DNA from 2 places in the Pseudoalteromonas sp. AS71 genome. Region 2 is predicted to be linked to the other one. Evidence: predicted binding sites of a transcription regulator. Region 2 holds the regulator's gene; the other holds the start of a gene.
What was found. Region 2 encodes ArgR, which controls arginine synthesis, uptake and breakdown. Its sites were predicted from a motif close to ANTGAATANNTATTCANT; they were not measured.

Region 1: the regulator ArgR is predicted to act here: its motif matches at 11,143-11,160, upstream of WNY98_RS12205 (aspartate aminotransferase family protein).

The regions. Positions count from the first base shown of each region.
Region 1 is NZ_JBBMQZ010000014.1:113,977-129,507, forward strand. Features, by position in the region: gene glpD (glycerol-3-phosphate dehydrogenase) at 1-482, opposite strand, end outside; gene glpK (glycerol kinase GlpK) at 692-2,191, opposite strand; gene WNY98_RS12165 (dienelactone hydrolase family protein) at 2,400-3,722, opposite strand; gene WNY98_RS12170 (Gfo/Idh/MocA family oxidoreductase) at 3,752-4,756, opposite strand; gene galK (galactokinase) at 4,776-5,924, opposite strand; gene WNY98_RS12180 (UDP-glucose--hexose-1-phosphate uridylyltransferase) at 5,914-6,978, opposite strand; gene galE (UDP-glucose 4-epimerase GalE) at 6,980-7,993, opposite strand; gene WNY98_RS12190 (YdcH family protein) at 8,437-8,679, opposite strand; gene WNY98_RS12195 (aminodeoxychorismate/anthranilate synthase component II) at 9,231-9,812, shown strand; gene WNY98_RS12200 (HDOD domain-containing protein) at 9,856-11,016, shown strand; gene WNY98_RS12205 (aspartate aminotransferase family protein) at 11,396-12,601, shown strand; gene astA (arginine N-succinyltransferase) at 12,687-13,703, shown strand; gene astD (succinylglutamate-semialdehyde dehydrogenase) at 13,719-15,188, shown strand; gene WNY98_RS12220 (DUF3802 family protein) at 15,321-15,531, shown strand, end outside.
Region 2 is NZ_JBBMQZ010000007.1:32,524-48,054, reverse strand. Features, by position in the region: gene galU (UTP--glucose-1-phosphate uridylyltransferase GalU) at 1-189, opposite strand, end outside; gene WNY98_RS06955 (DUF3718 domain-containing protein) at 484-861, opposite strand; gene folA (type 3 dihydrofolate reductase) at 940-1,431, opposite strand; gene cgtA (Obg family GTPase CgtA) at 1,505-2,662, opposite strand; gene rpmA (50S ribosomal protein L27) at 2,803-3,060, opposite strand; gene rplU (50S ribosomal protein L21) at 3,077-3,388, opposite strand; gene ispB (octaprenyl diphosphate synthase) at 3,811-4,782, shown strand; gene mdh (malate dehydrogenase) at 4,868-5,800, opposite strand; gene argR (transcriptional regulator ArgR) at 6,026-6,493, shown strand; gene WNY98_RS06915 (Dyp-type peroxidase) at 6,501-7,400, opposite strand; gene WNY98_RS06910 (ABC transporter ATP-binding protein) at 7,449-8,498, opposite strand; gene WNY98_RS06905 (iron ABC transporter permease) at 8,499-10,130, opposite strand; gene WNY98_RS06900 (Fe(3+) ABC transporter substrate-binding protein) at 10,130-11,134, opposite strand; gene WNY98_RS06895 (hypothetical protein) at 12,072-12,587, shown strand; gene WNY98_RS06890 (tRNA-uridine aminocarboxypropyltransferase) at 12,598-13,278, opposite strand; gene lpdA (dihydrolipoyl dehydrogenase) at 13,415-14,839, opposite strand; gene aceF (pyruvate dehydrogenase complex dihydrolipoyllysine-residue acetyltransferase) at 15,045-15,531, opposite strand, start outside.

The DNA.
Region 1 (15,531 bases), on a different contig from region 2:
AGGGCGTTTAAAACGACTAAGCGAGAGTCATCAACCCAGCCATCTGAGTATTCAAAACCTTTGGTAATAGAAGGTTCTAGTACGCTATTTTCGCCAAACTTGATGCTTCGAGAACCCGCTAGTGTTTCGCGCTTTGCTAGGTTGTCATACATAAACAAACCAATGCGAATCATCCATGCAGGGCGTAGATGCTTTTGATGCGGCAATCTAAAAGTAAGTGGCCACATAATGTGAGGTGCGTTTTTAAGTAGCACTTCACGCTCGGCTAAGGCTTCTTTTACTAATCTAAATTCGTAGTGCTCAAGGTAGCGCAGACCACCGTGGATCAGCTTAGAACTGTTTGAAGATGTTGCACAGGCAAGGTCTGATTGTTCGCACAAGAGTACTTTTAATCCTCTGCCTGCTGCATCAGCTGCTATTCCAGTGCCGTTTACACCGCCACCGATGACTAGTAAGTCATATTCGTTATCTGCTAATTCCACCGAGCTAACCTTTTTATTTGTAATATAAATAAGACATAAGCATCATAAAGCTGCTGTTTCCATTTGACAATAGAAAACCCAGTTTTTTATTCGTTAATTTTGACGCTGATCCATTTTCAATTTAAAGCAGTAAAGCATCCCTTTAAATCTAGCTATTGGCTAAGTTAAAAAGGCGAAGTGGCTAAAGTATTTGCTTAGCCACTTAGTACTTACTCCGGACAGTTTTTATTCGTTAAACATACTTGAGCAACGCAGTGTTGCCATTTTGCATATAAATCGTTACGTTCGTCGGCGCTCATAGTTGGCTCAAAACGACGGTCGCATGTCCACATTTTAGATAACTGCTCGGTTGACTCGTACACACCTGTTTGTAAGCCAGCTAAATATGCTACGCCTAAAGAGGTCGTTTCGGTCACAGTTGGGCGCTCAACTGTTGCGCCTAAAATATTTGATAAGAAGGTCATAACCCAGTTATTTTTTACCATACCGCCATCTACACGAAGCACACTTGGGCGAAGACCATCACGCTCCATCGCTTTTTGTAAATCTTTGGTCTGGTAACCAACTGATTGCAGAGCAGCCGCAACAATAGTGCTAATACCTGAATCGCGTGTTAGACCTAAAATAGCGCCACGTGCATTAGGGTCCCAATAAGGAGCGCCTAAACCCGTAAACGAAGGCACTAAAAATACACCATGATCGAGCGGTACATCTTTAACCATCGATTCACTTTCGCCAGCATGGCTAAGTAGTTTTAAGCCTTCAACAATCCACTGCATCGTTGCGCCAGCCATAAATATACTGCCTTCAATGGCGTAAGTTGGCTTGCCATTTAATCTATAGGCAACAGTGGTCAGTAAGCGATTTTCTGAGGTCAGTGCTTTTTCGCCAGTATTAAGCATTAAAAAACAGCCTGTACCGTAAGTGCTTTTTGCCATGCCTTGTTCAAAACATGCGTGACCAACAAGTGCAGCTTGCTGATCGCCGGCAATACCACAAACACGAATTGGCGCACCAAAAATGTCAGCACTGGTTGAGCCAAACTCGTCAGCTGAATCCATTACTTCTGGAAGCATAGATTCTGGAATATCGAATAACTCTAAAAGCTCTTGATCCCATTGCTGGGTGTGAATATTAAATAACATGGTGCGCGATGCATTGGTTGCATCGGTGCGGTGCTCTTTGCCGCCTGTTAGCTGCCAAAGCAGGTAGGTGTCAACTGTACCGAAGGCGAGCTCACCTGCAAGAGCTTGTTCGCGTGCGCCTTCAACGTTATCTAAAATCCAACGAATTTTAGTGGCCGAAAAATAAGGGTCGAGCAATAAGCCTGTTTTTTCGCTTATTGTTTGGCAAAGCTCATCAGTTGTTAGGCTTTCGCAATAGTCACTAGTGCGACGGTCTTGCCAAACAATTGCGTTATAAATTGTTTTGCCTGTTTTTTTGTTCCACACTAACGTGGTTTCGCGTTGGTTGGTGATACCAATGGCAATAATTTCTTCAGGCTTTACATCGTTTTTAGTTAAGACTTCGCGGCTAGTACTAAGCACTGTTTGCCAAATATCGTTAGGGTCGTGTTCTACCCAACCATTTTGTGGAAAATGCTGCGAAAATTCTTGTTGTGCTGTACCAAAAACGTCTGCATCTTTTGTAAACAAGATGGCCCGAGAGCTTGTGGTTCCTTGATCAATTGAGAGTATGTATTTGGACATGATATTTGTGTTATTTATCTTATCTTATATATGACTAGATTGCCTTTAACCGAAGTTAATGGCAATGGTTTTTTCTTAAAATAGCAGATTAAAAAATAAACACGCTAATATTTGTTGGTAACTCTTTTATATAAAAGGCGTTTTATTTTTGCATTATTTTAAGGGCGTACGCGGCTATTGATTAAAAACAGCCGCTTAAAGCTTATTATTACTTGGTGTGAGGTTTAGCTTGTTGCCAATCCATACCGGTAGAAAAGCGATTATCAAACCCGCGCCACTGTGGCAGCGGCTTACCGTCAACAACAGCTTGGTCGCCGTTTTGTGGTAAATCTAAGTATTTACACTCGCTGGCTATGCCTTTTACGTGGCAATCCATCATGGCAAGTACAAAGTGTTTGTTGATTTCGTTTAGTGTGCGCATAGACCACGAAGGCTCGTAGTAATGGCCTATATCTAGCTCACTGCTGCTTTGTGCAATAGCAGGGGCTGGGTGTGGTGCAATATTATGGCGTGCATTTTTGTAAGTAAGCATGTACTTATCTTTGCTGCCTGTTTGTTCATAAAGGTTTTTAATGCCTTCATAGCCTGAAATGTCATCTAGGTTACCGGCTACATAAAGCGAAGGTACTTTAATGTTTTCCATTGCTTTGGCATCAAATATAGCGTGCTGTCCGCCCCATGGGGCAAAGGCCACCATCGCTTTTATACGTGGGTCTACTTTTGGGTTTTGGTATTGCCCACCAGCGCAGCTGTTTAGTAATTGCTGTACTTTTTCAATTTGAGCAGGGTCTTTCATACCCGTAAACATAGCCGTAGTTTGCTCATTAAAAGCGTAACAGCCACCTATCGTATTTACAGCGCCATAGCCACCCATTGAGTAACCAATTACGCCTGCGCTTTTGTTATCTACTTGTTTGCTTGCAAAGTTTTTTTGCTCATTAAAGTAATTAATAACAAACTGCTGATCGCGTGAACGATTTATTAGCGTACTAAAAAAGCCAGAGAATGGTGCGTTTTTAAAATCAACATCGGCATTGGTCGAATCGGTATGATCAAGTGCAACAACAATGTAACCGTGCGATGCTAAATGCTCGCCAAGGTAGTACATAATTGTACGGTAACCGGTATAACCGTGCGAAAGCACAATGACAGGGTAGTGCTCTTTATTATTAATGGCGACATCACGCATTGCATCGGCTTGCAAAGTAAACTCTTTACCTGAGCGAGTTTCATCTGTGTAGCTGGTAAGTGGCGCTTTTGCTGTATTTGCAGCCGGATACCACACCTCTACTTTTAAAGGACGATCTTTTTGACCTTGTGTAGCGGGGTCAAATTGCGCAGGGTTAACTAAATCAAGTGTTTGCACACCTACATTGTAGCTACCTTTAGCTGCAAGCTCTGGGAGTACTTCGCTAGTGATTGGCGGATATAGCTGCTCTGGTTTATTAGATTCAGCAACAGCTACACTGACAGATAAACTGCACGTAGCAAGTAATATGGCTTTTGAAAGCGCCTTGAGTGTGTGTGTCATTGTGTGTCCTTGTTGTGTATTTTTATTTTTTAATTAGTCAGTTCAGCCGACTCGACGGCATTGCTATATTGCAGTTGCCATTGTGCTCGCAAGGTATCCATTATATTCATAACTCGTAAGCTAGTACTTAGTGGCAACACGCTGCTTTGGGTTTGTTTTTGTAATATACACTGCGTGACATGTGCAATTTCAAACTTAAAGTTTTCATCGTCGCTAAAGTTGTATTCAAAGTATTTAGGGTCTTGGTCACTTATATGTAGCTCTATAGATTGCGCGCCTACAAATTGAGGTATTCGAATATAGCCAAGCTCACCATTAATACATGCTTCTGTGGGGCCACTTTGTTGTAATGCGCTGGCAAGAGATGCAAATTGCCCGTTACCGTAATCAACTAAAGCAGTGCTTCGCTCATCAATACCGGTTGTGCTTTTATGTACAAAGGATTTGATGTGTTCAGGGGCTTTATTAAATACCACATCAGCAATCGAAATAGGGTAAATACCTAAATCGAGCAGGGCGCCACCCGCTGTTACAGGGTTCATTAATCGGTGAGTGTCTGCAAAGCTGCCAGGTAAACTAAAGTTGGCATTAACACTGTGCACATTACCAATAACATCTTCTCTTAGGAGTTGTTGTAATTTTACTATGGCTGGTAAAAACCGCATCCAAACGCCTTCCATTAAAAAGCAGTTTTGTTGCTTGGCAAGCTTAGTGAGGCTTTGCAACTGCTTAGCATTAACGGTAATTGGTTTTTCGCTTAGCACGTGCTTATTGTGTTTTAAGCATTGGGCGATAGTTTTAAAGTGTTGATCGTGCGTATTAGCAATATATATGGCATCTATATTTGGGCACTGCATAAGAGCTTGATAGCTCTCATAGTCTTGGATATTGTATGGTGTGGCAAATTCTTTAGCGCGCTGCATACTCGTTGATGCCGCGCCAATAAGCTGTGCATCACTACAATGCGCAATGCTTTTAGCAAAGGTGTGAGCTATATTGCCACACCCAATAATTCCCCAATTAACCTTTGCCATGCTTATTCCTTAGTTTTATTTAAAAAGACGTAATTTGTAATCCTGAGCCCGCTGAACATACATAAATATCAGCATTTAAGTTAAAGCGTTCAAAGTAGTGCTGCTCAACCGCTGCTTTAATTAGTGGTACTTCAGCATCACGACACAAACATACAATTGCGCCACCAAAGCCGCCACCCGTCATACGTACTGCACCGCGATCGCCCATGGCTTCTTTACAAATCTCTACTAGACCATCGGTTGCAGGTACGGTTACTTCAAAATCGTGTTTAAGTGATTGATGCGATGCTGCCATTAGCGTGCGAAGTGCATCCATATCGTTATTTTGTAGTGCAGTTGTTGCTGCAATTACACGGTCGTTTTCGCTAATTACGTGGTGTGCACGTTTATATTCGTTTTCGCTTAATGTCGCTTTTACTGCTTGCAGGGCAGTCATGGTTGCTTGGCGAAGTGTTTCTACACCCATTTTTACAGCAGCTTGTTCGCAGTCAATACGGCGCTGGTTGTATTCGCTATCAACTAATTTACGCGGGTAGTTTGAATTAACAATAACGATATTTAAATCATCAGGAACTTTAACTGATTTAGTTGCTAGGTTTTCACAATCAATTAATAGCGCATGACCGTTTTCGCCTTTGGCTGAAATAAGCTGATCCATAATGCCGCATTGGCAATGCATAAAGTCGTTTTCGGCTTCTTGGCCAAATAGCGCAATTTGCTCTGGCGGTAAACCAAGCTGTGCAATATGGTTAAACATACCGCCTACAGCAACTTCTAGTGCGGCCGATGACGACAAGCCACTACCTTGCGGTAAGTTACTGTCAATTAGTAGGTCGGCACCACGCAGAGTGTAACCCGCTCTTTTAAGAACGTAAGTAACAGCACGAATGTAGTTACCCCATTGCGATTGGCCTTCAGTGATTTCTTCATCAACACTAAAGCTGTCTTTTTCGCCTGGGTAATTTAAAGAATGCACAGTGATAATATTGTCGTCGCGCTCTTTAAACATTACTTGGGTACGAAACTCTAACGAACACGGTAAAACAAAACCGTCGTTGTAGTCGGTAAATTCGCCAATGAGGTTTACACGGCCCGGTGCTGCTGCAATACCTTGAGCAGGCGCGCCATACAGTGACAAAAATTGTTGTTGGAATTCGTTAAGCTTCATCTGTGTGTCCTGCTGTATTTTTATAGTGTGTTGTACTGGCTGCTTTTAAAATAGAAGCAGCAGTTTCTGCGCTTAAATCGCGTTGGCTTTCGCCTAGCATTTCGTAGCCTACCATGTGTTTTTTAACAGTAGCAGAGCGAAGTAGCGGCGGATAAAAATGGGCATGCAAACGCCAATGTTGCTCATCAGAGCCTCTATTAGCCGGTGCATTGTGCCAACCCATTGAGTAGGGAAAGCTGCAATTAAATACGTTGTCGTACTTAGTGGTTAATACTTTAAGTGCCTGAGCCAAAGAGTCGGTTTGCGCATCGTTTAGCTGGCTAAAGTTTTGAATGTTATCTTTAGTTACTAGCATTGTTTCAAACGGCCACGCTGCCCAAAATGGCACAACAACAAGCCAATGTTCGTTTTCAAATACAACACGTGTTTGATCTGCTTGCTCTTTTTGCGCGTAATCGGCAAGCATGGCTGTGCCATGCTTTTTATAATAGTTAAGCTGCTGGTTATCTTCGGCTTCTATTTCGGTTGATAAATGCGAATGTGCCCATACTTGGCCGTGAGGATGAGGTTGCGAACAACCCATGATCTCGCCTTTATTTTCAAAAACTTGTACGCATTCGTACTGCTGTGCAAGCTCTGTGTAATTTTGTTTCCAGGTTTTTACTACTTCGTGCAATGCGTTTTGGCTAAGCTCTGGTAGTGTTTTATTATGCTCTGGCGAAAAACAAATTACGCGGCATTCGCCACTGGCTTCGTCGGCAATAAATAAATCGCTGTCTGATTCTAAGCTTTGTAATTGCTCGCTGGCATTAGGTGTGAGTGCACCAAAGTCATTTCTAAATACGTGTGTGTATTTATAATCAGGGTTACTGTCGCCATTTGCACGGGTATTACTTGGGCAAAGTGGGCAGTTTTCATCGTGTTTTGGTAATACGTTTTCGTTAACGGCTTCTGTTGCGCCTAACCATGGACGGTTATTACGATGTGGTGACACTAATACCCAACGACCCGTTAGCGGATTTTTACGTCTGTGAGTACTTTCTAATAAAGCCATATTAACTCTCCAACCCACTTGGGTAATTAGTTTGCCAGCGCCATGTGTCGTTTGTCATGTCGCTAAGTGTTAGTTCTGCGTACCAGTTAAGTGTGTTTTGCGCTTTTGTAGCATCGGCGTAGTTACAGGCAATATCACCTGCTCGGCGCGGTGCAATCTTATACGGAATATCTTTATTGGCTGATACGCTAAATGCGTTGATCATATCAAGCACAGAATAACCTTGCCCTGTGCCTAAGTTGTAAGCATGAAAGGCGGTATCTGTTTTATGCTGCATAAATGCCGCAACATGACCTTTAGCTAAATCTAAAACATGAATATAGTCGCGCACGCCTGTGCCATCTTCGGTGTCGTAGTCGTCACCAAAAATATTAACCACGTCACGTTTACCTACTGCAGTTTGGGCAATAAATGGCATTAAGTTATTAGGAATACCATTAGGACTTTCACCTAATAAACCACTTGGGTGTGCACCTACTGGGTTAAAGTAACGAAGCGCAATACCCATAAATTGACTGTTGGCATTACATACGTCTTGCATGGCTTGTTCAACCATGACTTTAGTCCAACCATAAGGGTTCGTTGCGCGTATAGGATGCTTTTCGTCAATAGGGAGGTAGTCTGGCTCGCCATATACTGTAGCCGATGAGCTAAATATAATATGGTTAACGCCTTCATCTTGCATGTTTTGTAGCATGCTTAATGTGCCCGACACGTTATTTTGATAATAACGCAGCGGTTGCTCGGTAGATTCGCCAACGGCTTTTAAAGCTGCAAAGTGAAAGACAGCTTCGGCTTTAGTGTGTTTTAGAGCGAGCTTAAACTGTTGCTCGTCTTGTATGTCGCCCAAAATAAACTCAAACCGAGTACCTGTAATCTTTTCGAGTTGGTCAAGTACCCGCGCACTTGCATTAGACAAGTTATCATAAATAACAGGTGTAATACCTGCTTCATGCAATGCAATACATGTGTGGCTACCTATGTAACCCATGCCGCCAGTAACTAAAACTTTCATGTTATTTCTCGAAAAGTGTATTTATATGATAAATACTACTATTAAGGTGGTTTAAAAACAATAGTTATGATTGCTGAGTAATTCAAATAAAAGCATAAAAAATATTCAGCTTAAACACTCATCTTCCTCTTAAAGGAATGCTTTTATATTAACTAACATAGGCTTAGCTTTATCAATTGATTAGATAAACTGATTCGATTATTGACCTAATTTCAGCGGTAGGGGGGCTGCTAATATAGCGAGAACAAAGTTAGGATAAAGCAACATAAATAAATCAGTTTTACTTACCGGTGTTACCGATAGCACTTGCTAGAAACGCAAAGATGTTATTAACCCAAGTACTATATTTATGAAATCTGTGGGTGGCTTTGTAAAGTTTTAGAAAAAATCCTTATGGTTGATCTAAAGAGCTCACTTGTCAGTGAGCTCTTTTTTTAGCTGCATTACTGCTCTTGCTGCAAGCGCTCGTATAGCCAATCTTTTAATTCTGTACGTTCATGTTTTAGCTGATGCATTTGCTCATCGCTTATGGGCGCATCTTTGAGCTCTAACACTCTAATTTCTTTATCTAGCTTGTCGTACTTATCTGCTTTTTTTGCAAATTCAGTATCGCTTTCATTTAACTCGGCAATTGTCCTTAAGTACTCTGGAAAGTCATTAGTTAATGAGTGGTCTTCGCCTAACATATTCGCTCCTTAATAGGATATAAATGAGCTCACAAGTAAGTGAGTTGTATGAGTGAATTACTGCCTTTCATATAATACACTGGGGCTTATATAGATATAATTCAACCATTGAGCCGCTAATTTGATGCAGCACAAACAATCTGTTTATTTTGCTCAGTTAGGCATTTCACTAAAGTGTTTAATAGAGCGATCAATAAACGCACGTACTTTAGGGGTCAATAATTTATTGTTGGGGTATACAGCCTAAAAGGTGTGTTAACTACTCGCGAAAAGCTTAAAGCTCGATATTATTGCTCAAGGTGCAAGGAATCTCTGACTTGAGAGAATAAGTTTAAATATCACCATGATTTAATACGTTAATAAATCTCTTAACCAGAGTTCGGGTTAAGTGAACCAGTACCCACTAAAGACTTTAAAGAACTTTTAGCAAAAACAGTTAATTTTTAACGCTTTTTGCTAATTTATGTTGGCTAGTTAATAGTGGTAGAATGCAGCGCTTAGTACCATTTGTGTGAAGTAAGTGGTCAATAATTTATAAGGTTTGTTGTGTAATGCTGTTAATGATCGATAACTACGATTCGTTTACTTACAACTTAGTGCAATATTTTCAGCGTTTAGATCAAGACGTTTTAGTAAAACGTAATGACGAGCTAAGCATTGCACAAATAAAACAGTTAAACCCGCAGCACATCGTGTTATCGCCGGGACCATGCACGCCTAACGAAGCGGGTATTTCATTAAATGTTGTTGAGCAACTAAAAGGACAATACCCTATTCTAGGGATTTGCTTGGGGCATCAAACTATCGCGCAAGCTTTAGGGGGAGATGTAATTCGTGCTAAAAAGGTTATGCACGGTAAAACATCACCCATAGTTCACACTAATAAAGGTGTGTTTAAAGGTTTAGCCAATCCGTTAACGGTATGTCGTTATCATTCTTTAGTGGTTAAAGCACAAACTCTACCTAAAGAGCTTGAAGTAACAGCATGGACTCAGACTGAGCAAGGCGAGTTTGACGAAATTATGGGATTGCTTCATAAAGAATTAGCAATCGAAGGTGTGCAGTTTCACCCCGAAGCTATTCTAACTGATCAAGGCTTAGAACTGCTTGATAACTTTTTAACTCGCTTCTAATGTTATAATACACAGAGCATTTAATACTTTATTAATGGATGTCATGACTGAACTTGAAGCGCAACAGCGTACTGCCAAAATATTAAGCCAACGGGCTCATGACTTATTGCTTGGGCACAGCTTTGCGCATCAGCAAATTGGTTTCATTCATACATTAGATATAGATTACGGCGAACCGATGAAGCAACGTACTTTGCTTCAGGTTGAAGTGGCCGCACAGAATAAACGCCAGCAAAGCAGTACTGCACATCATAAGTATCGCGCTCAAGCGAGTGAGCAACTACACAAAACAATTGAAACAGCTATATATAAGCAGCTCGAAGATATAGATGGCGTGATTCATAGCACCATAGGCATTGAAGATGGCATTGCCAATATACTCGATATATTAGCTGTAAAGTCGGCATCGGTAGGGCGTTTAGAGCCATTGGTTAATGATTTAAGCTGGTTGGGTAGGGAGTTAGTAACGCTCGTTAATTTACCTTACTATCGTAATCAACGTAGTAAAAACACGTCTGTAAAAGTAGATAAGCCATCGCTCGCCCTTCGTTATATTGGCCTTGATAACTTACAGCTCGTTATTCCTACATTTGCTGCCCGTCATTGGATGCCACATAGCACCGAGCCATTTTCATTATTAAAACGCCGGCTACGCGACAGCGCGATGGCAAACGCGATTGCAGCGCAAAAAATTGCACAAATTAATAATGTGAATGACGTCCATGCATTTACCCTTGGAATGCTTTTAGATGTAGGACGAATTGCATTGGTGCGTTTGTACTTAAAAACGTTTGAGAAAGTATGGCAACGTAAAGTGCAGTTAGCCCGAAATGAAAACCAAAAAGATTTACACACCGCATTATTAGAGCTACAGCCCGACCCGCTCTTTTTAACCACTCTACTTAGCAATAAGTCGATAGAAGTAAGCGCCAAAGTAATAGACAAAATGGCTTTTAAATATTTACTGTTTAAAGGTGTAATGCAGCAGCTAGTAAATGGGGTAGATAAGGGCGATACATTACTGCCGTTAACACAAGTAATGCTAAAGGCACGTTGCTACTCTCAATACCTTAATTTAAAAGAGCATCAACTTATTGAACCTGACGAAACTCTAAGCTGGTTTTCGTACTTTAAGTTCACTAAAACGGAACTAAAAACCCTCCAATCGAGTAATTTTACCAATTTAGCTATTCAAATTGACTAAAAATCTGAATTTTTTGTTAATTCTTTTGCGACTAACCATTCATTCTCACTCTATTGTTATATTGCATATTTGCCGATTAAAGCGTCCGCGCCTCGGTGCTCATGCGGTTAGTTGCCTAAAAATAAGCATAAATAGTTATGCAAATAGTTATTCACTATCTATGAAATAATATCTTTAGCCCTTTATTTTCAAGGGATACATGAAAGTTTTTAACGAGACAGATATAAGTAATTCTGAAATAATGTGCGTCTGAAAATTGAACCACAAAGCAATTTTGCGCAATTATCAGGTTACTGATCTTGCCTATAAAGTTGGTTACAAATATTAACCAAACACCTATTTTGATGTTTTGTGTTGCTCACAATTAAGAGGAAATAAAATGACAGTCAATCGCGAATTATTTGATCACGTAATGGTTCCTAACTACGCACCTTCAAGCGTAATTCCTGTTCGAGGCGAAGGTTCTCGCGTATGGGATCAAGAAGGTCGAGAGTTTATCGACTTTGCTGGTGGTATTGCAGTTAACTGTCTTGGCCATTGCCACCCTGCATTAGTAGGCGCATTAAAAGAGCAAGGCGAAAAAATCTGGCATCTATCAAATGTAATGACCAATGAGCCGGCACTTCGCCTAGCTAAAAAAATGGTTGATGCGACATTTGCTGAAAAAGTTTACTTTGCCAACTCTGGCGCAGAAGCAAACGAAGCAGCGCTTAAATTAGCGCGTCGTTTTGCACTTGATAAGTTTGGCGCAGAAAAATCACAAATCATCGCGTTCAACAAAGGTTTCCACGGTCGTACATTCTTTACCGTAACCGTTGGCGGCCAAGCTGCCTATTCAGATGGTTTTGGTCCTAAGCCTGGCGACATTGTACATTGTGATTACAACGACCTAGCTGCTTTTGAAGCGCTTATTAGCGACAAAACATGTGCCGTAATGATGGAACCTCTACAAGGTGAAGGCGGTATTGTTTCGCCGACTGACGAGTTTGCTCAAGGCGTTCGCGATTTATGTACTAAACATAACGCACTGCTTATTTTTGATGAAGTTCAAACAGGTGTTGGCCGTACTGGCGATTTATACGCATACCAAGGCTTAAACATAGTACCTGATATTTTAACTTCAGCTAAAGCACTTGGCGGCGGTTTCCCTATTGGCGCTATGATCACAACAACTGAAATTGCACAGCATCTTAAAGTAGGTACTCATGGTTCTACTTATGGCGGCAACCCGCTTGCGTGTGCTGTTGCAGAAGCTGCATTTGATACAGTAAATACCCCAGAAGTACTTGCTGGCGTAAAAGCTAAAGCAGCATTATTTAATGAACTACTTACTGCGGTTAACGAAAAATACAACGTATTTAGCGAAATCCGTGGCCAAGGTTTATTAATTGGTGCAGTAGTGAACGAGCAATATAAAGGTCGTGCAAAAGAGTTTTTAGTGGCAGGGACTGAGCAAGGCCTTATGTCATTAGTTGCTGGTGCAGACGTAATACGTTTCACTCCATCTTTAGTAATTCCTGAAGCGGACATTCGCGAAGGTATGGCACGCTTTGAAAAAGCAGTAGCAAGCGTAGTAAACGCATAAGCGACTTAAGCCAACCAATTAAGGGCAAGCACTGCTTGCCCTGCAATTCCTATTTACCGTTATTTATAAGGGAGCAAGCGGACTCATGATGATCCTTCGCCCAATCCAGCAAAATGATTATTCAGCATTACTGAAAATTGCCCACGAATCAGGGCATGGTTTTACGTCTTTGCCATTAAACGAAGAACTATTGCAAAAAAAGATCGACCATTCAGTAAGCTCTTTTGCTAAACAAACGTCACAACCTGGTGACGAAGGCTACCTGTTTGTTCTTGAAGATAGCGAAACCGGTGAAGTTGTAGGAACGTCTGCAATTGAAGCGGCAGTAGGGCTTGATGATGCATTTTATCATTATCACTTAAGTAAAGTGATTCACTCTTCGCGCACATTAGATGTATACAAAGCGGTTGATATTCTAACGCTATGTAACGACTACACAGGGGCTACAGAGCTTTGCACATTGTTTTTAAAAGATGGTTATCGTAAAAATTGTAACGGTAAACTACTTTCCAAAGCGCGCTTTATGTTTATAAAGCAGCATCAAGAGCGTTTTGCACAAACAGTGATTGCAGAAATGCGCGGTGTGTCTGACGAAAACGGCAGTAGCCCTTTTTGGCAGTGGCTAGAAGAGCATTTTTTCTCAATGGATTTTCCAACAGCCGATTACCTAACAGGTATTGGCCAAAAGGTTTTCATTGCTGAACTAATGCCTAAATATCCAATTTACGTAAATTTGCTAAGTAAAGATGCGCAAGCTGTAATAGGTAAGGTACACGACAATACACGCCCAGCAATTGAATTATTAAAAAGCGAAGGCTTTACGTTTAATGGCTACGTAGATATTTTTGACGCGGGCCCAACTGTTGAAGCCAAAGTAGATAACATTGCGACTATTCGTAATGCGCATAACTTTAAAGTTGAAATAGGCCAAATGACTGGCGACACCATGGTGTTACTAGCTAACGAAAAGCTTAATGACTTTAGAGCGACTGTTGCGCCAATGTCGTTTGACGATCGAGCTAAAAGCCTTATTTTATCGCAAGAAATAGCAGATGCACTGCATTTGCAAGCTGGCGATATTGTTAGCGCAACCCCAGTTTAATTTAGGAGAAAGTATATGACTCATCCTGCACAATTTATAAATGGTCAATGGTCTCAAGGCCAAGGCACAGAATTTAATTCAGTAAACCCTGCAAATAACGACGTTATTTGGCAGGCTTCATCGGCAACTGCGGCGCAAGTAGACACCGCAGTAAATGCAGCGCGCGAAGCGTTTTATGCATGGGCTGATAAAAGCTTTACTGAGCGTTTAGAAATAATTAAAGCATTCGCAGCGCAATTAAAAGAAAACAGCGAAGAGCTCGCTATTACTATCGCACAAGAAACAGGTAAGCCACTGTGGGAAACTCGCACAGAAGCGGGTGCTATGGTTGGTAAAATTGCCATTTCTGAAAAAGCATTTTTAGAGCGCACTGGCGACGTAGAAAACGCAATGCCACTTGGCCGTGCGATGATTCGCCATAAGCCACATGGTGTTGTAGCTGTATTTGGTCCGTATAACTTTCCGGGTCACTTACCTAATGGGCATATTGTTCCAGCGCTTTTAGCGGGTAACACAGTTGTGTTTAAACCGTCTGAACTGACTCCTAAAGTTGCTGAGCTTACGCTTAAGCTGTGGGAAAAAGCAGGTTTACCAGCAGGTGTAATTAACCTTGTACAGGGTGAAGTAGAAACGGGTAAAGCCCTTGCTGCTCACAAAGGTATTGATGGCTTGTTCTTTACGGGTTCTTCGCGCACTGGTCATATTTTACATGAACAGTTTGCGGGTCAACCGGGTAAAATTTTAGCGTTAGAAATGGGTGGCAACAACCCACTTATTATTACCGACGTTGAAGACACTAAAGCCGTTGTACACGATATTATTCAATCAGCGTTTATCTCAAGTGGCCAGCGTTGTACGTGTGCACGTAAACTATTTTTACCAACTGGTAGCAAAGGCGATGTGATACTGGAGCGTTTAATCACAGCAACTAAAGCGATTAAAGTAGGTAACTATGACGATGCAGACCAGCCATTTATGGGTTCTATGATCTCATCAGCTGCAGCAGCAGGCATGGTTAAAGCGCAAAACGAGCTTGTTGAGCTTGGCGCTCAAGTATTAGTAGAACTTGAGCACACAGCCAATACCGGCTTTGTAACACCAGGTATTATTGAGTGTACAAATATTAGTGACTTCCCAGATGAAGAGCATTTTGGACCACTTTTAAAAGTATTCCGCTTTGACGACTTTGACCAAGCCATTGATAAAGCAAACGATACAACCTTTGGTTTATCGGCTGGTTTATTAAGTGATAGTGCAGCAGATTACGACCACTTCTTACGTCGTATTCGTGCAGGTATTGTTAACTGGAATCGCCCAATTACTGGCGCATCTAGCGCAGCACCGTTTGGTGGTATTGGTGCATCGGGCAACCACAGAGCAAGCGCGTATTATGCAGCTGATTACTGTGCATACCCAGTTGCTTCGGTAGAGCTTGAAAAAGTAGCGATGCCAGCAACACTTAGCCCAGGCTTAAAAATAGATTAAGTAGTAATACTACTTAATTATTATAAAAGCAGCTCCGGCTGCTTTTTTTGTATTGCTAACGCGCAAAGCTAGCAATCAACAGCGCTTTCTGCTTAAATCAAAAATAATTAATTATACAAAGGTGGTACAAAAATGGTTTTAGATAGGCAAGGGTACGATGATTTGATCATGTATCTAACTCAAAATTTAGCATTGTTTGAGAAGCCAGGCGAAATAAAACCAGGTGCCCCAACAGTAATGGAATTAATCGAAGACGTTATTGCACAAAATGTGATGCTTATTTGCGAGCAGCACACAAACCTCAACACAGAGCAGCGTAGTCAAATTGTACGTGAAGTTGATG
Region 2 (15,531 bases):
ATGGTTTTCGATTGCATTTTTAGAGCTGTGTGTAACTAATACAATATCTTTAATACCAGCAGACACACATTCGCTGACAATATATTGGATAAGTGGTTTATCGACTATAGGGAGCATTTCTTTTGGAATAGCTTTTGTCATAGGGAGCATTCTTGTCCCTAAGCCAGCCACTGGAATTACAGCTTTCATATCTATCCTTAGTGATTAAGTTTGTAAATAAACTAGCAGATACAAAATAGATACCAGCTGAATAAAGTTACCTCTTTTGAAGAAGTAAATTTGAAGCTGCTTTTAAAGTGAAGACTCTACACTTTGGGAATATAAAATAGATAGGTAAATAGTGAACTTATTAATAATTTTGTTAGGAAGTGAGATTAGATTAGCTAAGAGAAATAAGTCTAGGTTTGTTATTAATAACAAACCTAGACCAATCAATTTTTCAACAATACTTATTCGAAGTAGAGCTGTAAAATCTATTTATGATTAAAGACCAGCGCGATCTTTAATTACTGCAATAAGTGGTGAGCTGGCAAAGTTGCCTTCAGCCCAAGCAATGTCGGCACCATCTGTTAAAGCACTTTTTGATAAGTTTTTAACTATATACTCACCTGTATCTACTGCATTACTCGCAACGGCATGACGTAGTAAGTTATTACCATTACATTGTACTGCATCGTAGATATTACGAATTTTTACGCGAGAGCTTTTAAGCTTACTACGTAATCGGTTTTTATCATCAGCAGCAATGTACTCACAAATAGATACCGCTAATTGATCTTCAGCATTTGCTGGTGCTGTATACGACAACGAACTTACAGCGACAACAGCAGTAAGTGCAACTAGCTTTGGTAATTTAAACATGACAAACCCTTTATAATACTTTATTCTTACATAGACTATCGAATATTATATCAATCTATCAAAAATTACGCAATAATGTTAATGTTCTTTATATAAAGTTACGAATTTATAACTAGATTTGTTCTTATCATCTGGAAGGTTTTCTTGCTCTTCTTTTATATTCCAATTTGCGATTTTGTTGTAATCAGGAAACTGCGTATCGCCATTAACATCTAAATTAATAAAAGTTAAATACAAGCGATCTGCTTTCGGTAAAAATTGCTCATAAATATTGCCACCACCAATAATCATCACTTCTTCTACATCACAAACTAGATTTAATGCATCCTCTGGGGTGGTTACAGTTTCAATACCCTCTGCAGAATATTCGCTGTTTCGAGTAATAATAATATTACGACGCCCAGGTAAAGGACGGCCTATTGACTCAAAAGTTTTACGACCCATGATCACAGGTTTACCCGTAGTTACTTTTTTAAAATGCTGAAGATCCGCTGGTAAATGCCATGGCATTTTATTATCTAGGCCAATTACACGGTTATTTGCCATTGCTGCAATCATTGAAATTATCATAATAAACACCTAGTACTTTATTCTTAAACAAAGAAAAAGGAGCATAAGCTCCTTTTTAATAAATTCTATTTAATTAACGCTCGTAGACTACTTCTACGTCGTAATCATCTTCATCCCAGTCGTCCCAATCATCATCATTGCCCTTACCTTTAGTGGCTTTTTCATGATAGGTATCCCACTTGAATTCAACTTCTTCATCTTCAACTTGTACAAACTTCTCTTTAGGCATGCTATCGAGAAGCGTCATTATGTTGTGGATTAAAGGTTGAGTATTAAGTTTATTAATTGCTGAGATGTGATAAATATTTTCACTTTCGCCCAGTTCTTCTGCAATCGCTTCGCATAGCGCTTTTGCTTCGTCTTCTGGTAATAAATCTATTTTATTAAACACTAACCAGCGTGGCTTTTCAGCTAATTTAGGGCTGTATTGGTGTAGCTCGTTAATAATCGAGAATGCATTATCAACAGGGTTTGAACCATCTACCGGCATTACATCAATAATGTGTAATAACACACGACAACGCTCTAAATGCTTCAAGAAGCGAATACCAAGGCCTGCACCATCAGATGCACCTTCAATTAGACCTGGAATATCGGCTATAACAAACGATTTATTTGCTTCAGGACGTACCACACCTAAATTAGGAATAAGCGTCGTGAATGGGTAATCAGCTACTTTTGGTCTCGCTGCAGATACACTGCGGATAAACGTAGATTTACCTGCATTTGGTAATCCGAGTAAGCCTACATCAGCTAATAATAGTAACTCTAATTTTAAGTTACGTACTTCACCAGGTGTGCCCAATGTTTTTTGACGAGGTGCACGGTTAGTACTTGATTTAAAACGTGCATTCCCCAAGCCGTGGAAACCACCTTTTGCAACCAAAATTCGTTGACCATGTTGAGTTAAGTCGCCAAGTCCCTCTTGGGTATCAACATCCATGATGCGTGTGCCTACAGGCACCATAACAAATAAGTCGTCGGCTTTTCGGCCTGTACAGTTACGGCTACGACCGTTAGTCCCACGTTCAGCCCTATGGAAACGCTCAAACTGATAATCAATTAGGGTATTTAAGTTTTCATCAGCTTGTAGATAAACACTACCACCGTCTCCACCGTCACCGCCGTCTGGTCCACCATCTGGAACATATTTTTCACGACGGAAAGACACGATGCCGCTGCCACCGTCTCCAGCTTCTGCGCGAATTTCTACTTCATCTACAAACTTCATGATTACTCACTTTAGGGATTGGCTTGTTTAATAACTCTATTATATACCCAAGCCAACACAAATGCAGGCTTGGGTATATATTTTGACTGACTACAAAACAAAAAACCCCGCAAAGGCGGGGTTTTTAACTACCTTACTGATTACTCAGTTACGATAGTTACGTATTTACGGTTTAAAGGACCTTTTTGTTCAAACTGAACTTTACCATCTGCTTTTGCGAAGATAGTGTGATCTTTACCGATACCTACGTTAGTACCAGGGTGGAAACGAGTTCCACGCTGACGAACAATGATGCTACCCGCTAGAACTGATTCGCCACCAAAACGCTTAACACCTAGGCGTTTGCTTTCTGAATCGCGACCGTTACGAGTACTACCAGCTGCTTTTTTATGTGCCATTTCTAAGTACCTCTAATTAAGCGCTAATGCTAGTGATTTTAACTTCAGTGAACCATTGACGATGGCCCATTTGCTTACGAGAATGCTTACGGCGTCTAAATTTAACAACCTTAATCTTCTCACCGCGACCATGTGAAACAACCTCAGCTGTTATCTTGCCACCGTTTACGAACGGTACACCGATCTCGATTTTCTCACCATCAGCAACTAAAAGTACTGAATCAAATTCTACTGCCGCACCAGTTTCAACGTCTAATTTTTCAAGACGAATCGTTTGACCTTCAGTCACACGATGCTGTTTACCACCACTTTGGAAAACCGCGTACATAATTAACTCCGTCTGTGCACCCTCAAATCGGCGCAACTAAAATATTCTTCGATAGGGCGCGAAGTTTACGCTAACGCGAAATAACTAGCAAGCCTATTTTGTAATTAAAATGAATAAAAAGTAGCTGCTTTGAGAGCAATTCAATATTTACCCCATTTTATATTAATTAGCCCTTTTGCCAAGCGCTTTTTAACTCTTAGTCGAAATAAATTAATGTACTCAAATATGACCCTCACAGCTTAATATCTAAGCACACCACAAACTGTATATTGATTATCAATTAATCAGTTATCTTGGCCAATTCAGTCTAAATTAAGTACTTTAATAGTGTTTTTTCAATCAATCGTCACAAAATATCGAGCTAGTGCATTTTTTGTTGTACAATCTGCGCCGTTCACACATAAAAATTGGCTCGGAGATCAATGGATATAAAAGCTATCCAGGCGTTAATCGAAAGCGATATGAATGACGTCAATCAACTTATACATGCGCAAATGCGCTCAGATGTGGCGTTAGTTAATCAGCTTGGTTTATATATAGTTAGCAGTGGCGGCAAACGCGTTCGTCCAATGCTGGCGATTTTAGCAGCCAAGGCGCTCGGTTATCAGGGTAAAGATCACATAACACTTGCAACAATTGTTGAGTTTATTCATACAGCAACGCTATTGCATGATGATGTTGTAGATGAATCAAACTTACGACGTGGCACGCCTACAGCAAATGCTGAATTTGGTAATGCTGCTAGCGTATTGGTTGGTGACTTTATTTACACTCGTTCATTTCAGCTTATGGTTGGCCTTGGCAAAATGCAGGTTATGCAAGTACTTGCCGATGCAACAAACATTATTGCTGAAGGTGAAGTATTGCAGTTAATGAACTGCAACGACCCAGATACGACCGAAGCCAGTTATATGCAGGTTATTTACTCTAAAACAGCTAAGTTGTTTGAAGCAGCGACAGGGCTTGCTGCCATTATTACTGAGCAAGACCAAAGTACTCTCGATGCACTAAACCTGTACGGTATGCATTTAGGTACTGCATTTCAGCTAGTAGATGATGTACTTGATTACAATGCAGATGCTGAGCAGTTGGGTAAAAACATTGGTGATGATTTAGCTGAAGGCAAACCAACCCTTCCGCTTATTTATGCCATGCAACATGGTAGCGAGCAGCAAACACAGCTTATTCGTGATGCAATAGAGCACAGTAATGGTATGGAGTATTTAGAAGAAATTTTATCGGCACTAAAGCAAACTAATGCGCTTGAATTTACAATGCAAAAAGCTGAGCTTGAAGCTGACAAAGCTATTGCGTGTTTAGACTTTTTAGCTGAGTCTGACTATAAGCAAGCACTTATAAGCCTTGCACGTATTGCGGTTGACCGCGACCACTAGTTTTAACTAGTTACACAGTGTGAAATTAATTCTGAGCAATAAAAAAGCCTGCAAATGCAGGCTTTTTTGTTGCTTAAATTGGCTATTACGCCATGAAATCAACACCTTCTTTGATGTCTTTTTTCAGTGTTTCAAGCATGTCATTTTTTGCTTTTGTTTCAAATGCGCTTAGTTCGCCGTAAGAAAGAATTTCTTCTACGCCGTTTTTACCTAAACGTACTGGATGAGCAAAGTACTCTGCATCGCCATTTTCAATAGCAACATAAGCGTAATCTACCACTTCTTCACCCTGTAGGCCTTTAACTAAAGACATACAAAAACGAGCAGCAGCTGCGCCCATTGATAATGTAGCTGAACCGCCACCGGCTTTAGCATTTACAACTTCAGTACCCGCATTTTGGATACGTGGAGTAAGTGCAGCAACTTCTTCATCAGTGAAAGAAACACCTTCAACTTGAGAAAGTAGAGGAAGAATAGTTGTGCCTGAGTGACCGCCAATTACTGGTACTTTAACAGTTGCTACGTCTACGCCTTTAAGTTCAGCAACAAATGCTTCTGAACGAATAACGTCAAGCGTAGTAATACCGAATACGCGTTTAGCGTCGTAAGTACCTGCTTTTTTGAATACTTCAGCAACAATTGGAACTGTGCCATTTACTGGGTTAGTAATAATACCTACTAACGCTTTAGGACAGCTAGCAACAATGCCTTCTGCTAAAGTTTTGATGATGCCAGCATTTACATTAAATAAATCAGCACGATCCATACCTGGTTTACGTGGCATACCCGCTGGGATAAGAACGATATCAGAGCCTTCAAGCGCTTTGTTTAATTCGTCTGCGCCAAAGCCTGCTACTTTAACATCTGTTGGGATGTGAGAAAGGTCAACCGCAACACCTGGTACTACTGGTGCAACATCATAAAGTGATAATTCAGAGCCAGCTGGTAAGCCTGTTTTTAATAATAAAGATAACGCTTGGCCGATACCGCCTGCAGCACCTAATACAGCAACTTTCATTGGAATTCTCCGTAATTTGAGGTAGGAAACATTTGTGGCTCTTAAGATAATGAAATTAGCGACTAAAAACAAATTTATCCTGTCTATTTCAAGTATATTTTCGACCATAGTCGTAAACTTTTGTGATTTAACGCATCAAACTGGCAAGTTAACTAAACAACTGCTGCATAATTATTCATTTTTGTGTAGAATTTGCAGCATAAATAACAAAAACGAATAAAGACTATGCAACCACAAGATAAACAAGAAGCACTGGTAAAAGCATTTAAATCACTATTAAAAGAAGAAAATTTTGGATCTCAAGGCGAAATAGTTGATGCGTTAAAAGATCAAGGCTTTGACAATATAAGCCAAAGTAAAGTATCACGCATGTTAAGTAAATTTGGCGCTGTACGCACACGTAATGCCAAGCAAGAAATGGTTTACTGCTTACCTGCTGAAATGGGTGTACCTACGGCTAAAAGCCCATTACGCCAATTAGTAATCGACATTATGCACAACGAAATGATGATCATCATTCGTACCAGTCCAGGTGCTGCTCAGCTTATTGCGCGTTTATTAGATTCATTAGGTAAAGCAGATGGCGTACTAGGAACAATTGCAGGCGACGATACTATTTTTATCGCTCCTGCTAAAATATCTGAAATAGATGTAACACTTGAACGTGTTCGCATTTTATTTGATACGGTTTAATAGCAAACTAAATTTGTTTTAAAAACCCGACTGAAGGCGCAAAGAAAGCAGAACCCATATCGGCTTGAGTAAAATCAAGCCAGTGGTCGTAACAATCCCCTTCCCCTAAACGACTATTAAGTACTTTTTCAAATGCGGTACCCGTACAAGCGCATGTAATTGATAACATTCCCTGCTCATACACATCGCCATAAGGCATGCTCTGATTTAATAGTAGCGATTGTCCGTCTTCGTCTTTTAGCTCACTTCGCGAAGCATGGCTGGTTTCAATTGCGGGGGTAATTAGTGTGTTATCAAGGCGCGTACGCCCCATTATTTGTTCTTGCTCGCTCAATGATAAGTGCTGCCACATAGTTAAGTCATGCTTATAACGCTGTACATGAATATAACTTCCCTGATCTTCAAAATTACCAGGGTTACTAATTAAAGCCGTAGCGCGCTTTTTTCTTCCATGAGCTGTATCGCCACCATAAATAAAACCATTAAAATCACGACCATCTAAAAAGCGAAAATTACGAATTTGCTCCACCAGCTCAACATCGGGGGCAAATAATTTTAAAACTTGCAGCGCAAATAAATGGTTAACGTCTTCACGGTCAGAGCGAATTTGTACAAATAAATCGCACGGTTGTACGCTCATTTGATGATCGCTATGGTTTATATTAGGAAAGCTCTGTAATTCGCTTGGGATGTATTCAGGGAGGATATGCGGCCAATATTGCGCACCGATAGCAACCATACAAGAGAGCATTGATTCTGAAAATTGATCGCTAAACTCTTCTTCAATGGCGCTTACTTGTTTTAACTTTGCGCGAAGTGATTCATCTTGACCATCAAACACATTAAAAAATAAGTGCAAACCGTGTAAGTTTGCTTCAGCACAAATCCCTGATTGCGCTTGCGCCATTGTTATTCCTTAGTTTTACAGATAAAAACACAGCGAATAACAAATTAATTACGATTCGAAAAAATTCACCGTGTGAGGTTTTATTTTTATTATAACCTGCTCATTATTTTCAAATGACTGGCCATATTGTGCAGCAACTTCAATTTCTTGTTCATCAATAACAACCGAATAAACATACGCCGAACCAATAAAGCGACGACTTATGATTGTAGCTCGCTTGCTGAATTTGTCACTTTGGTTATCTGCCACTAATTCTATTTGATGGGGGCGTACATATATAAGCCCGACGCTTACGTTATGTTTACTCTCAACATAAGATTCGACTAAACCAAATGGTGTTTTATATTCAGTTGCTGTTAATGCTTCTGCACTCAAGTATATGCCTTGACCCAGAAACTCTGCAACCTCCTTTGAACATGGAGCTGCAAAAAGCTGCTCAGGCGTGCCTTGTTGCTCAATTTTACCGCGATGCATAATGGCAAGTGTATCTGAAAAGGCAAATGCCTCTTCTTTTGAATGTGTAACAAATACAGCAGATACTCGAGTTGCCTTAATAATTCGACGTATATCAGCAATTAATTCAAAGCGTACTTGTGTGTCGATATTTGAAAAGGGCTCATCAAGTAGCAATAAACTAGGCTTATAAGCTAATGCACGAGCAATAGCTACACGCTGCTGTTGACCACCCGATAACTGGTGTGGAAACCTGTCAGCACAGCCAATTAAATGTACAAGCTTAAGCATTTCATCAACGCGTTGCTGCTTTTGAGCTTTACTCATTTTACTAAGCCCAAATGCGATATTATTTGCCACCGTTAAATGCGGAAACAGCGCATAATCTTGAAACATCATGCCGATGTTACGGTGCTCAGGCGAGACAAACGATTGCTCATCACTCACTAATTTACCGTCTATAAAAATAGACCCTTGCTTAGCTTCAATTAAACCTGCAATCGCTTTTAACGTGGTCGTTTTGCCACACCCACTCGCTCCAAGTAGACAAACAATTTCATCTTTACCCACCGTTAAATCTAAATCGTGGATAACCTTTGTGCCGTTATAGTGATAGCTCACGCCTTGTAAAATTAAACTACTCATTTAACTACGCTGCTCCATAGAACGATTAATAAAATACAAAGGAATAAACCCAACAATAACAATAAATAAAGCCGATATTGAAGCAAGCTCTAATTGCTCGTCACTCACATACTGAAATACATGAGTAGCTAAGCTTTCAAAATTAAACGGTCTGAGCAATAGCGCAGCCGGCAACTCTTTCATACACTCAATAAATACCAATAACGCAGCAGTAAGCAATCCTCTTCGCAGTAAAGGTAAGTGCACTAAACGCAGCGTTTGCCCTTGGCTTTTACCCATTGATTGGCTTGCCATATCAAGTGATGGGCTAATACGTAAAAAACTCGACTCAATTGCTCCGTGTGCAATGGCGTAAAACCTAACAATGTAAGCAATAATAATAGTAAGAATGCTACCTGTAAGCAGTAAGCCAATATCTAAATTATACGGCTCGAGCGCTGTGTTAATGGTGTTCTCTAATAATGTAAGGGGTAACAAAACCGCAATAGCGAGTACCGTGCCAGGCAACGCATAGCCTGTGCTTGCTAAACGCCCAGGAACAAGCGGATACGTTTGCTTTGCCACACGCTGATAAAAAACAACAAAAATACTCAACGTAATCGTTATTAGGCTCACAACCCCTGCCACTTTTAAACTTTGCCAAGCGTAACTAAAAAACTCTACATTCCATGCTTTATCAAAGTAGGTAATGGCGTAATTTATAAGTACTGCAATAGGAATTACAAACGCGATAAGTAAAATAAAGCTGCAAAAGGCCGTTGATAGCCAAGCTGACTTTCCTTTTAATACATAGAGAGATTCACTATTTACGCTTGATTGGCGCTCAAATACCGCTTGATTACGACGACTAAAGCGCTCTGCCATTAATGCTAAAAATAACAGTAATAACATCACACCCGATATTTTAGCGGCCGCTGTAAGTGAGTAATAACCAAACCACGTATCGTATACGGCGGTTGTTAATGTACTCACGGCAAAATAACTCACTGTTGCAAAGTCAGCCATGGTTTCCATGCTAATAAGCGCAAGAGCCGCCACAATAGCCCCACGAGAGAGCACTAAGCTTACTTTAAAAAAGCTTTGCCAAGGAGATAACCCCATTAACTGGCTAGCTTGCACTAATTTGAATGACTGCTCGCGAAGGGCCGTTTTAAAAATTAAAAATAAATACGGGTAAAGAACCAAGGCAAGCATAACGATGGCACCGGGCAGTGTACGTATATCAAAAAACCAATAGTCATTAGGCGATTGCCAGCCAAACCATTCTCTCAGTGCTATTTGCACCGGGCCCGCATAATCTAATAAATCAGTGTATACATAGGCAATAATATAGGTGGGCATAGCAAGGGGCAGCATAAGAGCCCATTCAAACTGTTTTTTACCCGGGAAACTACAGTAAGCCGTTAGCCACCCAAGTGGCAAAGCTATGGCGCAGCTAAGGACGCAAACACCTAAAACAAGCAATACGGTATTAGTTATGTAATCCCAAAGCACGGTATCCCACAGGTGAGAAAACACCTCAGAGCTACCTTGTAGAGATTCAAAAAGAAGAAAAAACAACGGGGCCGATAGAATTAAGCCTGTCGACCACGCAAAGAGCTGCCATTTAGACAGCTTAAATTTATTAGTCATTAAAGATCGAACTTCACCTCATCAATTAGCTTAAGTGCTAACGGACGATACTTACTAATCTCATCAAGTGGCAAGCTGTCTTCTTTAAAGCTACCCCAAGAGGCAACCAAACTTGATAGTTCAACACCCGACTTAACTGGATACTCCATATTTAACGAGGCATACATGTTTTGTGCTTTGCTATCGGTCATATACTCGATGAGCTTTAATGCATTTTCAGGGTTTTTAGCATATTTGGTAATAACCGCACCCGAAACATTTATGTGTGAGCCACGATTAGTTTGATTCGGAAAGTTAATATTTACGGCCTCAGCCCAACCTTTTTGCTCTTTATCTTCTAGCATTTTGCCAAGATAGTAACTATTGCCTAATGCTAAGTTACATAAACCTTCTTTAACGGCTTTAACTTGAGCACGATCGTTACCTTGAGGTTTGCGTGCTAAATTAGCCTTAACACCTTCAAGCCACTCTTTGGTTTGCGCTTCACCGTGGTGTGCAATCATAGAAGCCACTAAACCTAAGTTATATGGATGTTTGCCAGATCGCGTACAAATTTGTCCTTTGTATTTAGGATCTGCTAAATCTTCATAAGTGAGTTCAGGTAACGCACCAACTCGCTCTTTTGATGAATAGACATTACGCACTCGCTTAGTAAGCGCGACCCATTGGCCATCACCGTCACGAAAAGCTGCAGGCACGTTACTATTTACACCGTCACTTTTTATAGTTTGTGTTAATTTTAAATCTTCTAATTGAATAAGCGCACTAAAATTAGAGGTTAATACTAAATCGGCTTTACTGTGTTTACCTTCACGTTTAACACGCTCAATTAACCCTTTTTTAGCAAAAACTACATTGGTTTTTATTCCCGTTTGTTTTGTAAAATCTTCTAAAATTGGCTGAATCAAAAACGGCTGACGAAAAGAATAGATATTAACAACGTCACTTGCAAAGGCTGGTGCCGATGCTGCTAATCCCAAAACAAGTGTAAATACTGTCTTCATTATTTCACCTAAATAATTGTTATTATCATCGAATTCTACCGCGCTCATTCAAAAAGTGCACACTTTAAATAAATGTAAATATGTAAATAACGCCCAAAAAGGAAATGCCGTGTAAGAGATGTCTCACGGATGTGACAGCTAATGAGTAAAAATCAAGATAAAAACATACAAAAACACACTTAACCACCTGTATTAAAAGAGCTTTTATATTATTACTATTGCATAAATACTAATTGAATGTAGTTTTATCCCTATTTTGGTTGCTCTATTGCACTATAATTTACGCATCAACCAAGCAATGATGCTTATTGAGTAAAAGGAAATGGATTGCTTACTCAACCAACCAATGATTAGGTTACCAGGACAACACGGATTTTAGGACAGGCTCAGGATGAGTATCACAACGCAATGTTGTAAAAAGGATAGCGTCAGGAAGATGCGAAAAGGATAACAACGCGGCTAAGTTGTTTAACAGGATGTTGAAGGAATAAATGGACAGGCCTTCAAGGCAACACAATGGATTGGTTAAAATAGGGATACACTAGGAAGTGTAATTTAGGATTTGGTAATAGTATTTACCCTACAGGATGTTCAGGAATTTAAGGATACAGGCCCGGATGGTCTACATTACATAGAACTAAAAAGTAATATAGTAATAAACATGGATTAGTGAAAATTGGAGTTGATTAAGTTCAATTGCAGGATGCAGAAAATTAGAAGATTCCGCAAGCGCGCCTAGAAATAGAGCGCGCTTTTCTTTGTCTAAAATTTAGGTTTAGTAAAGACCCAAGCAACTATCACTAATTTTTACTGGGTAATACCGCATTCCAGCCATTCAATATTAATACCACCAAATACTTCATTAATATTTTAAACTTCGCTAAGTTTTTTATTAATTGCGCCGATAACTAAATAACGCATAAATTAAAAATACTCAATGGATATGAATTTTAAAACACCTCAAAGCAATACCTTTTTATATAAAGTATCAGACACAAGTACAGCAAAACCAATTGGTATTTTTACTGCCCAAACTCCCAGCGTAAATCCATATAAAGCTTTATTTAACCCTAAAGGTTATAACTTTTTTAATATGCCAATGAGTGAGTTTAAAAACATACTTAACGTAATTATCCAGTTAGAAGGCGATATTTCTATTAGTAAATGGGGGGAAGGTGCCCGACCTGATGAATTTAGTTATCAGCTTAATAGAATATCGAATGCTATAGCAACTACTCAATTTAATGGCAGAATAGACATTAGCGGTTACTTTTTAAAACGAGTTGAGGAAGCAAAGGATATGATTGGTGAAGACTGCATCTCATTTATTCAGGTGCACAACAATATAAGCCAACTGTACAACACTGTTTTACAATTAACATCTGAAGAAGGCTTCAGAGCAATTCAAAATAAAGCACTTGCTCACTTAAAAAATCAGCAAGCATTTGCTTAACTTCGTAAAATTAACCTTCTAGCGGTCGGCCTTTATTGCGCTTACCCAATAAATACGCATCACGAAACTTAATAAAATGCTGCTCTAATTTTGTCGATGCATCCATTTCGCCCGCAAGTGCTAATACCATAATAGCCACTTCAGCAGTGCCTAGTTGATGCGCATGAGGGGCTACACGTAATCGGTAATCAGATAGTTTATCAGCAGTAACAGAAAGTACAGGCAAGTTATCTAAATAAGGGCTTTTGCGAATCATTTTTTTAGCTTCGCGCCACGTACCATCTAAGAATATAAATAGCGGCTTTTTACCTGATTCAATACTCACTTCTGTAATGGCTCTGCCCTCTTCTACATCTTCAGCAGGAAAGACGACCATAGGCTGATACTGCGAATCATTTATTAAAGCTAAAAGAGCGGGGTTAGGATCTGTTCTATCCCATCTAAATGCGTGGTTATCTGGCACTATTTCAGCAATTAAACGCCCTGTATTAGAAGGTTTAAAGCTTTCATTATGATACATCAGTAAGCACACAGCGGCCTTACAATCTGCATGCTCAACACCTTTGCAAATACAGTAGTGCTTAGCAATCAGGCATTGTTCACAGCGATCTAATTTACCGCCTCGAGCATTAAACTCTCGACGAGATTCACTTATTTGTTGAGCGCGTAATGCTAAAACTGAGTTTTTCACTGTATTTACCTTCAATTAATTAAGCGCGCATTGTAACGACTTCTTGTTATTTAATCTTATATTTATCTAAGTTAAAAATAGACATAAAAAAACCCAACCGAAGTTGGGTTTTTTAAGCAAATACTAAGAAGTTAAATTACTTCTTTTTAGCTGCTTTTTTGTTTGGTAAATCAGTGATTGAACCTTCAAAAATTTCAGCTGCAAGGCCGATTGATTCATTCAATGTTGGGTGAGCATGAATTGTAAGCGCTAAGTCTTCACCATCAGCACCCATTTCAATACCTAAACCGATTTCGCCAAGCATTTCGCCCGCGTTAATACCGATCATAGCACCACCGATTATACGGCCACTTTCTTTATCAAAGATAAGTTTAGTAGAACCTTCAGTACGAGCAGATGCAATTGCACGACCAGATGCTGCCCACGGGAATACCGCAGTTTCAACTTTTAAGCCTTGCTCTTTTGCTTCTTTCTCAGTAACACCTACCCAAGCGATTTCTGGGTCTGTGTACGCTATTGAAGGAATACATTTAGGGTCGAAGAAATGCTTCTGACCAGAAATAACTTCTGCAGCAACATGACCTTCATGAACCGCTTTATGCGCAAGCATAGGCTGTCCAACTAAGTCACCAATTGCAAAAATATGGCTTACGTTAGTACGTAATTGCTTATCAACATTAATAAAGCCACGCTCATCAACGTTTACGCCCGCTTTTTCAGCATCAAGTAAGTTACCGTTTGGAGTACGGCCAACTGCAACAAGTACTTTATCGTAACGTACTGGTTCTGCTGGTGCGTTTTTACCTTCAAACGTTACGTATAAGCCGTCTTCTTTAGCTTCAACACCAACAACTTTAGTTGAAAGCATTACGTTGAATTTTTTGCTTACGTATTTTTGGTAAATTTTGATAATGTCTTTATCAGCTGCTGGTACTAATTGATCAGCAAATTCTACAACATCAATTGCAGAACCTAGCGCACGGTAAACCGTACCCATTTCAAGACCGATAATACCACCACCAAGTACAAGTAGCTTTTCTGGTACGTCTTTAAGTTCTAGCGCGCCAGTTGAATCAATTACACGGTCATCTTCTGGGATGAAAGGTAAGTTAACTGGTTTAGAACCTGCTGCAATAATCGCGTTATCAAACGTGATAGTTGTAGCGTCTTTCTCGCCTTCAACTACTAAAGTATTGCTGCCAGTAAATTTGCCGTAACCATACACAACTTTTACTTTACGCATTTTAGCCATTCCGTCTAGTCCGCCAGTTAACTGGCCAACGACAGAATCTTTCCAAGAGCGTACTTGGTCAAGATCGATCTTTGGTGCGCCAAAAGTAACACCGTGAGATGACATTTCAGCTGCGTCATCAATCACTTTAGCTACGTGTAAAAGTGCTTTTGAAGGGATACAACCAACATTAAGACATACACCGCCTAATGTTCCACGAGATTCTACTAATGTAACTTCTAAGCCCAAGTCAGCAGCACGGAAAGCCGCAGAATAACCACCAGGACCACCGCCTAGTATAACAACTTGAGTTTTTAATTCGTTGCTCATGCTTTTACCTTAATTGTTTGAACGGGACACTGCCCTAAAATTTAACTGCCGTGTTTCTGCAAGGCAGAAATTCAGAGCAGCGCATAAAGTGATGCAATATGTACAAAGATTGTATCATTGCAAATGCTAAAAATCCCAGCTAAAAACAACTGGCTGGGATTTGATTCAATTTATTTAATTACGTACACCAATTTCATTAAATTGGTTACATCACTAACTGACGAATATCGCTCATGTAGCTCGCTAACGTCACAGTAAAGCGTGCAGCTAATGCTCCGTCAATTACCCTATGATCGTATGACATAGAAAGTGGAACCATTAACTTCGGTTCAAATTCTTTACCATTCCATTTAGGTTTCATTTCAGATTTAGACACACCTAAAATAGCAACTTCTGGCGCATTAACAATCGGCGTAAATGCCGTTCCGCCAATACCGCCAAGGCTAGAAATAGTAAAACAACCACCTTGCATATCAGACGATGTAAGCTTACCGTCACGTGCTTTAACAGATACTTCCATTAATTCGCGTGATAGTTCAATAATGCCTTTTTTATCAACATCTTTAAACACTGGTACAACTAAACCGTTTGGCGTATCAACTGCAACACCAATGTTAATGTACTTTTTAAGGATTAAGCTTTCGCCGTCTGCAGAAAGCGATGAGTTGAATTTTGGAAATTCAGCAAGTGCT